2 regions of the Rhodoferax sp. GW821-FHT02C08 genome follow, and region 2 is predicted to be linked to the other one. Evidence: predicted binding sites of a transcription regulator. Region 2 holds the regulator's gene; the other holds the start of a gene.
What was found. The regulator HrcA, encoded in region 2, represses chaperone genes, less so after heat shock. The targets are predictions, from matches to a motif close to TTAGCACTCNNNNNNNNNGAGTGCTAA.
Positions count from the first base shown of each region.

Region 1: the regulator HrcA is predicted to act here: its motif matches at 3,473-3,499, upstream of rpoH (RNA polymerase sigma factor RpoH).

Region 1 is NZ_JBWKVR010000005.1:33,875-39,736, forward strand. It holds gene AC07VY_RS07560 (NAD(P)/FAD-dependent oxidoreductase) at 1-928, shown strand, start outside; gene AC07VY_RS07565 (M20 aminoacylase family protein) at 1,007-2,191, opposite strand; gene AC07VY_RS07570 (HAD-IA family hydrolase) at 2,191-2,889, opposite strand; gene rpoH (RNA polymerase sigma factor RpoH) at 3,529-4,464, shown strand; gene AC07VY_RS07580 (SCO family protein) at 4,513-5,076, opposite strand; gene cyoE (heme o synthase) at 5,130-5,862, opposite strand, start outside.
Region 2 is NZ_JBWKVR010000018.1:54,346-60,207, reverse strand. It holds gene AC07VY_RS19555 (Panacea domain-containing protein) at 1-363, opposite strand, end outside; tRNA gene AC07VY_RS19550 (tRNA-Ile) at 538-614, opposite strand; gene hrcA (heat-inducible transcriptional repressor HrcA) at 647-1,651, opposite strand; gene AC07VY_RS19540 (NAD kinase) at 1,680-2,573, shown strand; gene recN (DNA repair protein RecN) at 2,577-4,226, shown strand; gene rapZ (RNase adapter RapZ) at 4,232-5,146, shown strand; gene mutY (A/G-specific adenine glycosylase) at 5,216-5,862, opposite strand, start outside.

The DNA.
Region 1 (5,862 bases), on a different contig from region 2:
GGAGCTGCTGGGCGAGGATGTGGAATTCGTGCCCTATGGCCATCTGCGCGTCTGCTATACCGAGAAGCAGGCCGCAGTGATCGAGAAACATGCGCGCGACGTGAAGCCACTGGGCCTGGACCTGGAGCTGTTCAGCGCCGAGCAGTTGCGCCAGCGCTGGGGCATCTTCGCGCCCAGCGTGGTGGCCGGCTCGTATTCACCACAAGACGGCCACGCCAACCCGCGCCTGGCCGGCCCCGCCTTTGCGCGCGCGGCACAGCGCGCCGGCGCCAACATCATTGAGCATGCCGAGGTGCTGCAAGTCGAGCGTGACGGCAATGGCTTCGTCGCCCACACGGCCGATGGCCGGCGCTTTCGCGCGCCGCAGATGCTGGTGGCCTGCGGCGCCTGGTCGAACCGCATGGCCGAGCAGTTCGGCGAGCGCGTGCCGATGGAGGCCCGCGGCCCGCAGATGGGTGTGACCGAGCCACTGCCCTACGCGATAGGCCCGTCCATCGGCCTGTCGTCGCCCATAGAAACCGAAGGCCTATACTTCCGCCAGATCGCGCGCGGCAACATCGTCTTCGGCGGCGGGCTCAAGGGGCCAGCCCATGCAGACCTGGTCCGCGCCTATGTGAAGCCCGACAACGTGCTGCGCCAGTTGCGCGAACTGCGCCGCTTCGTGCCCGCCTTCGCCCAGGTGCAGTTGATCCGCGTGTGGAGCGGCATCGAGGGCTACACCGTCGACTGGCAACCCGTGATGGGGCCTAGCGCCAAGGTGCCCGGCCTGCACTACGCCTTCGGCTTCAATGGCGAGGGCTTTGCCATCAGCCCCGGCGTGGGCGAGACCATGGCCGAACTGATGGCCACAGGCAATACGTCGATTCCGCTGGCGCCCTATGCCATCGGGCGATTCGCAGCGCTGCAGCAGGCGCGGCAAGCAGCATAACTATCAAAAACATAGCACCTTGCGCACATGAAATATGCGCAGGAAGCCGATTTCATTCAAAAGTTTCGACAGCCCACCTCATGCCAACGCACGCGCCGCCACCTCGCAGAACCAGCACACGCCCAGGGGCAGCGCGTCGTCGTTGAAGTCGTAGCAGGGGTGGTGCAGCGCGCGTTCGCCGTCGGGCCCGGGATCGGCGCGGCCCTGGCCCAGCCACAGGTAGGCGCCGGGGTTGCGCTGCAACATGAAGGCGAAGTCTTCCGAGGTAAAGGCCGCGCGCGGCGCCTCTGCGGCCTGCAGGCCTATCGCCTGGGCTGCGTCGAGCGCCAGTGCGGCTTCGGCCGCGGTGTTGATGGTCGCGGGGTAGTAGCGCAGGTAGTTCAGCTCCGCCTGCACGCCACCGGACAGGGCCACGCCCTCTACGCAGGCGCGCAACGCGGCTTCGATGCGGTCTTGCGTGGCGAGGTCGAAACTGCGCACCGTGCCAGTGATGCTCACCTCGGCCGGCAGCACGTTGTGGCTGTGGCCGCCCTCGATACGCGTGACCGATAGCACGGCCGATTCGCCAGGGTCGATGCGGCGCGAGACGATGGTGTTGAGCAGGGTGACCAGCTGGCTGGCTGCGAGGATGGCGTCCGGCGTGTGCTGGGGCTGGGCCGCATGGCCGCCGCGGCCGCGCAGCACGATGTCGAAGCGATCGGCTGCGGCCATGATGGGCCCGGGCCGGGTCTGCGCCTGGCCCAGCGGCAGGTCGGGCCAGTTGTGCAGCGCATAGACGCTGTCGCAGGGAAAACGGTCAAAGAGACCGTCTTCAATCATGGCGCGGGCGCCACCCTTGCCTTCTTCGGCCGGCTGGAAAATGAAATGCACCGTGCCATCGAAAGCGCGGGTGCGCGCCAGTTGCCGGGCAGCACCGATCAACATGCTGGTGTGGCCATCATGGCCGCAGCCGTGGTGGGCGCCAGGGATACGACTGGCGTAGGGGCTGCGCCCGAGCTCCACCACGGGTAACGCGTCCATATCGGCGCGCAGGCCAACGCTACGGGTACTGCTGCCGCAGCGCAGGCTGCCGACCACACCGGTACCGCCCAGTCCCTCATGCACGTCCAACCCGAGCAGGCGCAAGGACTGCGCGACGATGCCGGCGGTACGCCGCTCGGCAAACGCCAGTTCGGGGTTGGCGTGCAGGTCCTGGCGCAAAGCCACCAGGTCCGGCAACAGGTCGGCCACCGGTGCCGCGATGTCCCTCAGGGCTGCCGGCATCAGCGCCCAGCCTCAACCGCGTCGGCCAGCTCTTTCAAAGTGTGGAAGTGGTAGTCGGGCTGGGTCAAGGCCGATTCGATGGTGCCGCCCGAGCCCGCCTGCCCATGGCGCCGCTCGATCCAGCAGGTGGTAATACCCAGCTGCTTGGAAATACCAATGTCGTGGTACTGGCTTTGCGCAACGTGCAGATTGTCTGCCTGCTTGTAACCCCAGGCCCCTTCAAAGCGACCCCGTGCATAAGCAAAGTAACGGGCATCGGGCTTCTCGCAGAGCGCGTCGTCGCAGCTCAGTTCCAAGTCAAAGGGTTGGTCAAGCGTCTTGGCGAAGTGCTTCAACGCCCAGGTCTGCGCATTGGTCATAGTGACAAGCTTGAAGCGCTTGCCCAAACGTTTCAATGCCTCGACGGAGTCAGGAAACGCCGGCCATTGGGCCACGGAATCACGGAAGCCTTGTGCCAGTACATGGCTGTCAGGCAGGCCCAGCGGTGGCGCAATCGCATGCCATACGCGCACCAGATCGTCGGGGTACCAGGTGACGTCTTCGCTCTTGCGGGCCTTGCGGTAGGCACTGAGAAAGTCGTCGTCGGACACCTGGGTGCCTGGTACGGCGGTATGCAAATAGTCGAGCATGCCGCGCTCGAAATCGATCAGAGTGCCGACAACGTCGAACGTGAGGACTTTGAAGTGTTGAAGAGACAAGTTAAGGCTCCAGCTAAGACGGTGTATGTCGTATAGCTAAAGCATAGGCGGCAACGCATTCGGTGCGAGAGCAAACCGGGCCACTGCCTTGGCACAGGATTCTGTTGTCGCCTCGGCAGCAGCATGTTCTACCGCGTGATCGAAGCCTGCGCCTTATTCCACGACTCGAACCCGCCTGGATCAGCGCCAATGAAAGGGCAGCTTGAAGTCCAGTGGACCCAGGTGCATATGGATGGAGCCCAGCCCAAGGGCGCAAAGAACTGCGAAAACGACAAAAAACCAGCCTACCGCAAGCATGAATGTGTTCAGAAATTTCATAGCCGAGGATGTTAACGCCCGCCCAGAAGTCGTTTTGCACCCTAAGCGCTTGAAAACCAGCTGGAGCGCTCCCATCTGGTATCCAGAACCTTCACTTGAGCAGGTTTTTAGAAATTTCCCATAACTTTCAATAGGTTACACAGGTTTTCAAGATACCCAGAGTTCCACGTTTGCCAAGAATCGACAATCGCTACAGGCTTACTGGGTCAAAGCTCCCAGCTTTGACCAAGGGAATACCCTAGCGCCAAAGAGGAAATCCCCGGCTTTAGCACTCTCTTTAATAGAGTGCTAATATTCAGCCCTAGAGAAAGGGAATCTGGTATGAACCTTCAAACTGGAACCATGTCCACCGCATTGGCGGCCCCGAACCCCTGGGCCCTGGTGCCCCCGCTGGGTAACCTGGACGCATATATCTCCGCGGTGAACCGCATGCCCATGCTCACCCTGGAGCAGGAACAGCAATACGCACGCCAACTCAAGAACGATAACGACGTGGACGCCGCCGGTAAGCTGGTGCTATCGCACCTGCGCTTGGTTGTGTCCGTCGCACGCCAATACCTGGGCTACGGCCTGCCACATGGCGACCTGATCCAAGAAGGCAACGTCGGCCTGATGAAAGCCGTGAAGCGTTTCGACCCTGACCAAGGTGTGCGCCTAGTGAGCTACGCGCTGCACTGGATCAAGGCGGAGATGCACGAATACATCCTGAAGAACTGCCGCATGGTCAAAATGGCGACCACCAAGGCACAGCGCAAGCTGTTCTTCAACCTGCGCTCCATGAAGCAGGGCTTCAAGTCCGATGCGAGCGACGGTGACACCCACCGCGACACCTTGAGCGAGTCGGAAATCGAGTCGATGGCCAGCCAGCTGAATGTGAAGCGCGAGGACGTGATCGAGATGGAAACCCGCTTGTCCGGTGGCGACGTGATGCTGGACCCGGGTCCATCGGACGATGGCGAAGACAGCTACGGCCCCATCGCCTACCTGGCCGACACGGTGCACGAGCCCACAGCCCAGATCGAAGCCCACCAGCGCGACACTCTGGCCAGCGATGGCGTGCGCAGCGCGCTGGACGGCCTGGACGAACGCAGCCGCCGCATCGTGGAAGAGCGCTGGCTCAAGGTACAGGACGACGGCTCTGGCGGCATGACGCTGCACGAGTTGGCGGCCGACTACGGCGTGAGTGCCGAACGGATTCGCCAAATCGAATCTGCGGCCATGAAGAAGATGAAAAAGGCGCTGACCGAATACGCCTAAGTGCTGCATTCGCCGCCAAACAAAAAGGGACCTAGACGGTCCCTTTTTTTATGCAGCCTGCTTGAGCAGTATCTTCAGGTCGCCCAGCAGCGGCGCCACGCCACCGCCGTAGCGCGCATACAGGCGCAGCCGGCCCTGGGTGTCGTACACGTAGCTGCCAGCGGAATGGTCCATGGTGTAGCTGGTAGGCGTGCTGCCATCCACCTTCTTGTAGTAGACCTTGAAGTCCTTGGCCACGGCGGCCAACTGCTCAGGCGTGGGCACCAGCGCCAGGAAGCTGGGGTCAAAGTTGGCCATATAGGCCTTCAGCAGAGCCGGTGTATCGCGCTGCGGGTCCACGGTGATGAAAATGCCTTGCAGGCGGTCGCCATCGGCGCCCAGGGACTTCTTGATCTCGGCCAGCTCGGCCATGGAGGTGGGGCAAACGTCCGGGCACTGGGTGTAGCCAAAGAACACCACCACCAGCTTGCCTTTGAAGTCCTTCAGGCTGCGGCGCTGGCCGTTGTGGTCGCTCAGCTGGAAGTCCTTGGCATAGTCCGCCCCGGTGACATCCACCGAGGCAAAATCGGCCTTGGTTTCAGAACAGGCAACAAAAAGACCGCTAGCGCACATAGTTACTGCGCCAACAGCTACTCTTTTAATAGCATCACGTTTATGCATAAGGCTCAGATCAGGTAGTGGTCTAGCAGCAACGCAGCAAACAGCGCGCTCAGGTGGATCAGAGAAAAACGGAAGGTCTTGCGCGCCAGGGCGTCCGAGTAATTGCGCCACAGTGCAAAACCATAGCCGCAGAAGCCAATGCTCAGCACCACGGCGGTTGCCAGGTACAGCCAGGAACTCATGCCGTAGATGAAGGGCATCAGGCAGGCCGCGAACAGCACCAGGGTGTACAGCAGCACCTGCAGGCGGGTGAACTCGTTGCCATGGGTCACGGGCAGCATAGGCAGGCCGGACTTGCGGTAGTCCTCCACCCGGTACAACGCCAGCGCCCAGAAGTGCGGCGGCGTCCACAGGAAGATGATCAGGAACAGGATCAAGGCTTCAGGCCCGACATTGCCGGTCATGGCGGCCCAGCCGAGCACCGGCGGCATGGCGCCCGAGGCTCCGCCAATGACGATGTTCTGCGGCGTCAGCGGCTTCAGAATGACGGTATAGACCACGGCATAACCCACAAAGGTGGCAAAGGTCAGCCACATGGTCAGGGCATTCACCCACACATACAACAGCACCGAGCCAGCCACGCACAACAGGGCCGAAAACAGCAGGGTTTGCCAGTCCTGCAGCTCCTGCCGCGCCGTCGGCCGCCAGGAGGTGCGCTTCATCTTGGCGTCTATGCCCTTCTCTACCAGGCAATTGAAGGCGGCAGCGGCGCCAGCCACCAGCCAGATGCCCAGGCAG
Region 2 (5,862 bases):
TTCAGATAGCGTAAGCCCCGTGAACTTCCCGTAGCTAGCCCAGACATTTCGCAGAAATTTCTTAACGGATTCATCCTGCGGTGGTGGCACCTCGGCGAGACCCAACGAAAAGTCAAAATCTGTCGCTTTCGCGGAAATTGGATTCGACCCGAAGCATTTGAACTCATGATAAAGCGATGAAATAACCGGGCCATACTGCCAAGCCTCTACCGTCTCGTCTATGAGTGGGGTTCCTGTATATCCGGCATACCAGCCATGCGCGTAGTAAACCAGTTTCTGCAGCTTCATGGGGCGAATCGTCTCCCCATGCTCCTTAGCAAGATCAATGAAATAGTTTGCTATTGCTTTTGGACTGTAGATCATAGAAATTGTCCTTTCACCAAGCTGTATTTAAATACAGCACTAGCTAAACATTAGACCACTACCGCAAATTTCAAGCCATCGCAACTATCGAGCGACGCATGGAAATTGTAGAAAAACATCCACAAATGTAGAAAGGCCCCAGCACCTTGATCGGGCGCTAGGGCGCATGAATAATGGTAGGGCGTGAGTGACTTGAACACTCGACCAAAGGATTATGAGTCCTCTGCTCTAACCAACTGAGCTAACGCCCCACACAACCCAGCATTCTAACTGGCGCCGGGGCCTATTTTTGGTGGCTGAGGGCGTTGCTGACCAGCTTGGACGTAATGTCCACAATCTGGATCATGCGGTCATAGGCCATGCGGGTGGGACCGATGACGCCCAAGGTGCCTACGATCTGGCCATCGACCTCATAGGGTGCACTGACGATGGACAGCTCTTCGAAGGGCACGACCTGGCTTTCACCACCGATATAAATACGAACGCCCTCAGCCCGGCTGGAGACATCCAACAGGCGCATCAGCTGGGTCTTTTGCTCGAACAGATCAAACGCCCGGCGCAGATGGCCCATGTCGCTGGAAAAGTCGCTGACGGACAGCAGGTTGCGCTCTCCGGAAATGACGACCTCGTCTTGCTCGCGCGCCAGAGCTTCGGAGCCGGCATTCACCGCCGCCTGCATCAGGCTGGCGATTTCGCCGCGCAAAGATTCAACCTCATTCTTCAAGCGTTCGCGCACCTGCTCGATGGACAAGCCGGCGTAATTGCCGTTCAGGTAATTGGCCGCCTCGACCAGTTGCGAGGACGAGTAATCTACCTCGGTGAAGATCACGCGGTTCTGCACATCGCCCTCGGGCGAGACGATGATGACCAAAAAACGCCGCTCGGACAGGCGCAAAAATTCGATATGGCGAAACACCGAGGTGCGCCGCGGCGCCATTACCACGCCAACAAACTGCGACAGGTTGGACAGCAGGTTGGCGGCGTTGACGATGACTTTTTGCGGCTGCTCGGCCACCAGCTTGGGCGGTGCCAGCGGGCCGGGCTGGGCGGTGAGCATGGTGTCCACAAACAGGCGGTAGCCACGCGCGGTGGGGATGCGGCCGGCCGAGGTGTGCGGGCTGACGATCAGACCCAGCTCTTCCAGGTCGGACATCACGTTGCGGATGGTGGCTGGCGACAGGTCCAGGCCCGAGGCTTTGGACAGCGTGCGCGAGCCAATTGGCTGGCCATCGGCGATATAGCGCTCGACCAGCGCTTTCATTAACAACTTGGCACGGTCATCGAGCATGTCACCATTTTAATGATGTAATTTGTAGATGAAATCACAATTCCGCCACGTGGCGCTATTTGGGAAATATGCTGCACCGGGCACCCATGTCGCCAACGCCTCATCATGCAAGGTGCTGGAGGACATTGCACTTTTTTTAAGCAGCCAAGGATGCTCCGTGGTAGTGGACCTGGACACGGTGGCCAACACCGGCCTGCAGGGCTATCCGGCACTGGATGTAGACGCGATTGGCAAGCAATGCGACCTGGGCCTGGTGGTCGGCGGCGACGGCACCATGCTCGGCATAGGCCGGCAGATGGCCCAGTACGGCGTGCCGTTGATCGGTATCAACCAAGGGCGCCTGGGCTTTATTACCGACATCCCGCTCAACAATTACCAGGCCACGCTGACGCCGATGCTGCTGGGCGCTTTCGAGGAAGACCACCGCAGCCTGATGCACGCCCGGGTCATGCGGGCGGGTGAATGCGTATTCAGCGCACTGGCCATGAACGACGTGGTGGTGAACCGCGGCGCTACCTCTGGCATGGTGGAGCTGCGGGTGGAGGTGGACGGCCACCTGGTGTCCAACCAGCGGGCCGACGGCCTGATCATCGCCACGCCTACCGGCTCCACCGCCTATGCGCTGTCGGCCGGCGGGCCGCTGATGCACCCATCCATCCCCGGCTGGCTGATGGTGCCCATTGCCCCCCACACATTGACAAACAGGCCCATCGTGCTTGCAGATGCTGCGGAGGTAGCTATAGAACTCATAGCAGGCCGAGATGCCAGCGCAAACTTCGACATGCAGTCGCTGGCCACCCTGCAGCACGGTGACCGCATCGTCGTGCGCCGCTCCGAGCACCGCGTGCGCTTTCTGCACCCCCAGGGCTGGAGCTACTTCGACACCCTGCGCAAAAAACTCCACTGGAACGAGGGCGCCTGAGCCATGGCATTGAAACGCATCACCCTGCGCGACTTCGTGATCGTGCGCGAGCTGGAACTGGACCTGCACACCGGCTTCAGCGTGCTCACAGGCGAAACCGGTGCGGGCAAATCCATATTGATAGACGCCCTACAACTGGCCCTGGGCAGCCGGGCCGACGCAGGCACCGTGCGCGAGGGCGCGACCCGGGCCGACATCAGTGCCGAATTCGACACCGCCCCCGCCACCACCGCCTGGCTGGAAGACGCTGGCTTTGACCTGGGCGACAGCCTGCTGCTGCGCCGTACCGTGGACACGCAGGGCAAAAGCCGCTCCTGGATCAACGGCAGCCCGGCCACTGCCACGCAGCTGCGTGAAATCGGCGACCTGCTGCTGGACATCCACGGCCAGCACGCCTGGCAAAGCCTGACCCGGCCCGACACCGTGCGCGGCCTGCTGGATGCCTACGCAGGCTGCAATACCAGCGCCTTGCAAAGCTGCTGGACCCAGTGGCGCAGCGCCCAAAAAGCGCTGGCCGACGCCCATGCCGCTCACGATTCACTGCAACAGGAGCAGGAGCGTCTGGCCTGGCAAATTGGCGAGGTCGGCAAGCTGGCGCCCGGCGCAGACGAATGGGACGGACTGAACGCCGAGCACACCCGGCTTTCGCACGCCCAGGCCCTGCTGGACGCGGTGCAGGCCGCCATCGATGCCCTCGAAGGTGAGGACTCCGGTGCACTGACCGGCCTGTCGCGTGCCTACACAGCGCTACATAATCAGGAGCACATTGCGCCCGAATATGCTGCGCTGGCCGAGGTTTTAGCCTCCAGTCTGGCGCAGGCCGAAGATGCCGCGCATTCGCTGCACGCCACGCTGCGCAAGACCGAGCTGGACCCGGACCGACTGTCCGAGCTGGACGAACGCATGGCGCAATGGGTATCGCTGGCGCGGCGCTACAAACGTACGCCCCCTGAGCTGCCCGCCCTGCTGGACAGCTGGAAAACCGAGCTGGCCCGGCTCGATGCCGCCGCCGACACCGACAAGCTAGAAGCCGCCGAGCGCCAGGCGCACAAGACCTATCTGGCCGAGGCCCAGGCACTGACCAAGGCCCGCACCCTCGCTGCCCCGAAGCTGGCCAAGGCCATCACCCTGGCGATGCAGGGCCTGGGCATGCAGGGCGGCCAGTTCCAGGTGGCACTGCAAAAAACCGAGCCCAGCGCCAGCGGCATGGAAGAGGTGCAGTTCCTGGTGGCCGGCCACGCCGGCAGCACGCCGCGCGCGGTGGGCAAGGTGGCCTCTGGCGGCGAGCTGTCGCGCATCGCCCTGGCCATTGCCGTCACCACCAGCGAATTGGGCACGGCGCAAACATTGATTTTTGACGAGGTGGATTCCGGCGTGGGCGGCGCCGTGGCCGAGACCGTAGGCCGGCTGATGAAGCAGCTAGGCCGCGACCGCCAGGTGCTGGCCGTTACCCACCTGCCCCAGGTAGCGGCCTGTGCCGACCACCACCTGGTGGTGGCCAAGCAGCACGACGGCAAAAGCACGGTCAGCAGCGTGGCCTTGGTGCAGGGCGAGCAGCGCGTGGCCGAGGTTGCGCGCATGCTGGGCGGTGAAAAACTATCCGGCACCACCTTGGCACACGCCAAGGAAATGCTGGGCCCCACCTACTCCTAAGCGCCATGAAACTTGAAATCATCCTCATCACCGGCATGTCCGGCTCGGGCAAGTCGGTCGCCCTGCATGCGCTGGAAGACGCGGGCTACTACTGTGTGGACAACCTGCCACCCGAGCTGCTGCTGAGCTTTGCCAAGCTGGAGCAGACCCAGGGCGCACAGAAGGTGGCAATTGCCATGGACGTGCGCAGTGCCACCTCGCTGCCCCTGGTGCCGCAGTACCTGTCCACGCTGCGCAAAAGCGGCGTCACGGTCAAATCATTGTTTCTGGACGCCACCACCGACACCCTGGTGCAGCGCTACTCCGAAACCCGGCGTAAGCACCCGCTATCGCGCTCAGACCAGGTAGACCAGCAGCACGCACTGGTGGAGGCCATCGAGCTGGAGCGCGAGCTGCTGTCCGACCTGCGCGACCTGGCCCATGTGATCGACTCCAGCATCATCCGCCCCTCGCAGCTGCAGAGCTACATCAAGTCCCTGGTGGCCGCGCCCGATGCACAGCTGACGCTGGTGTTCGAGTCCTTCGCCTTCAAGCGCGGCATTCCTGTGGACGCGGACTATGTGTTCGACGTGCGCATGCTACCCAACCCGCACTACGAGGCCGAACTGCGCCCGCTGACCGGGCGCGATGCGCCGGTGGCCGAGTTTCTGCACAAGAGCCGCGACGTGGCGCAAATGTTCACCCACATCGAGCAATTCCTTTCGCACTGGCTGGAGCGGCTGGCGCGCGACCACCGCAGCTACGTCACGGTGGCGGTGGGCTGCACCGGCGGGCAGCACCGCTCGGTCTATTTGGTGGAGCAATTGGCCGCGGCGTTCAACACCCGCTGGGTCACCCTGAAGCGACACCGCGAACTGGACGCCCGCGCCAGCGCCCGGGGGCCGTCCAGCGAACCTACGGCAGGCGCCACTATTTTTTAAATAAAAAGTGCCTCTAGCGCAGAATATACCTGCGCTAGCAGCTACACAATCAATAGCAAATGATTTACATCAAGCTGCGGACAGCAGCTTGCGTATGGGGGCAGGCAAGCCCACCTCGGGCCAACGCGCAGCCTCTACCCAGTCGCCATCCAGGCCCGGGCGCGTGCCCAGCGGCAACTGCAGCCGCACAGGGTGAAGGTACAGGTCTTTGTGCGTCAGCACGTGTAGAAATACCGGCAGATCATCCAGCTGCGCCGCCCCGGTCGTGTCGGCCAGCGCCTCGCGGCTGTCGAACACCGGCAGGCAGTACAGGCCGGCCCACACGCCGGCATCCGGCCGGCGCTGCAGCCACACGCGGCCGGCAGCATCCTGCGCCCACAGCAGCCACCAGGATTCAGTACTGCGCTTGAGCTTGCGGGTTTTGACGGGATATTTCTCTGGCGCGCCCTCGCGCTGGGCGGTGCACACCGGCTGCACCGGACACAACAGGCAGGTGGGCTGGCGCGGCATGCAAACTGTGGCGCCCAGGTCCATCAAGCCCTGGGTATAGCGCGGCATGGTGTGCAAACCGGCCTGAGCGGGCAGTAAGGCGGTGGCCTGGTCCCACAGCGCGCGCTCATTGGCGGCCACGGCCAGGTCGGCATCAAAACCCAGCACCCGGGTCAGCACCCGCTTCACATTCGCATCCAGGATGGCGGCGCGCTCGCCATAGCAGA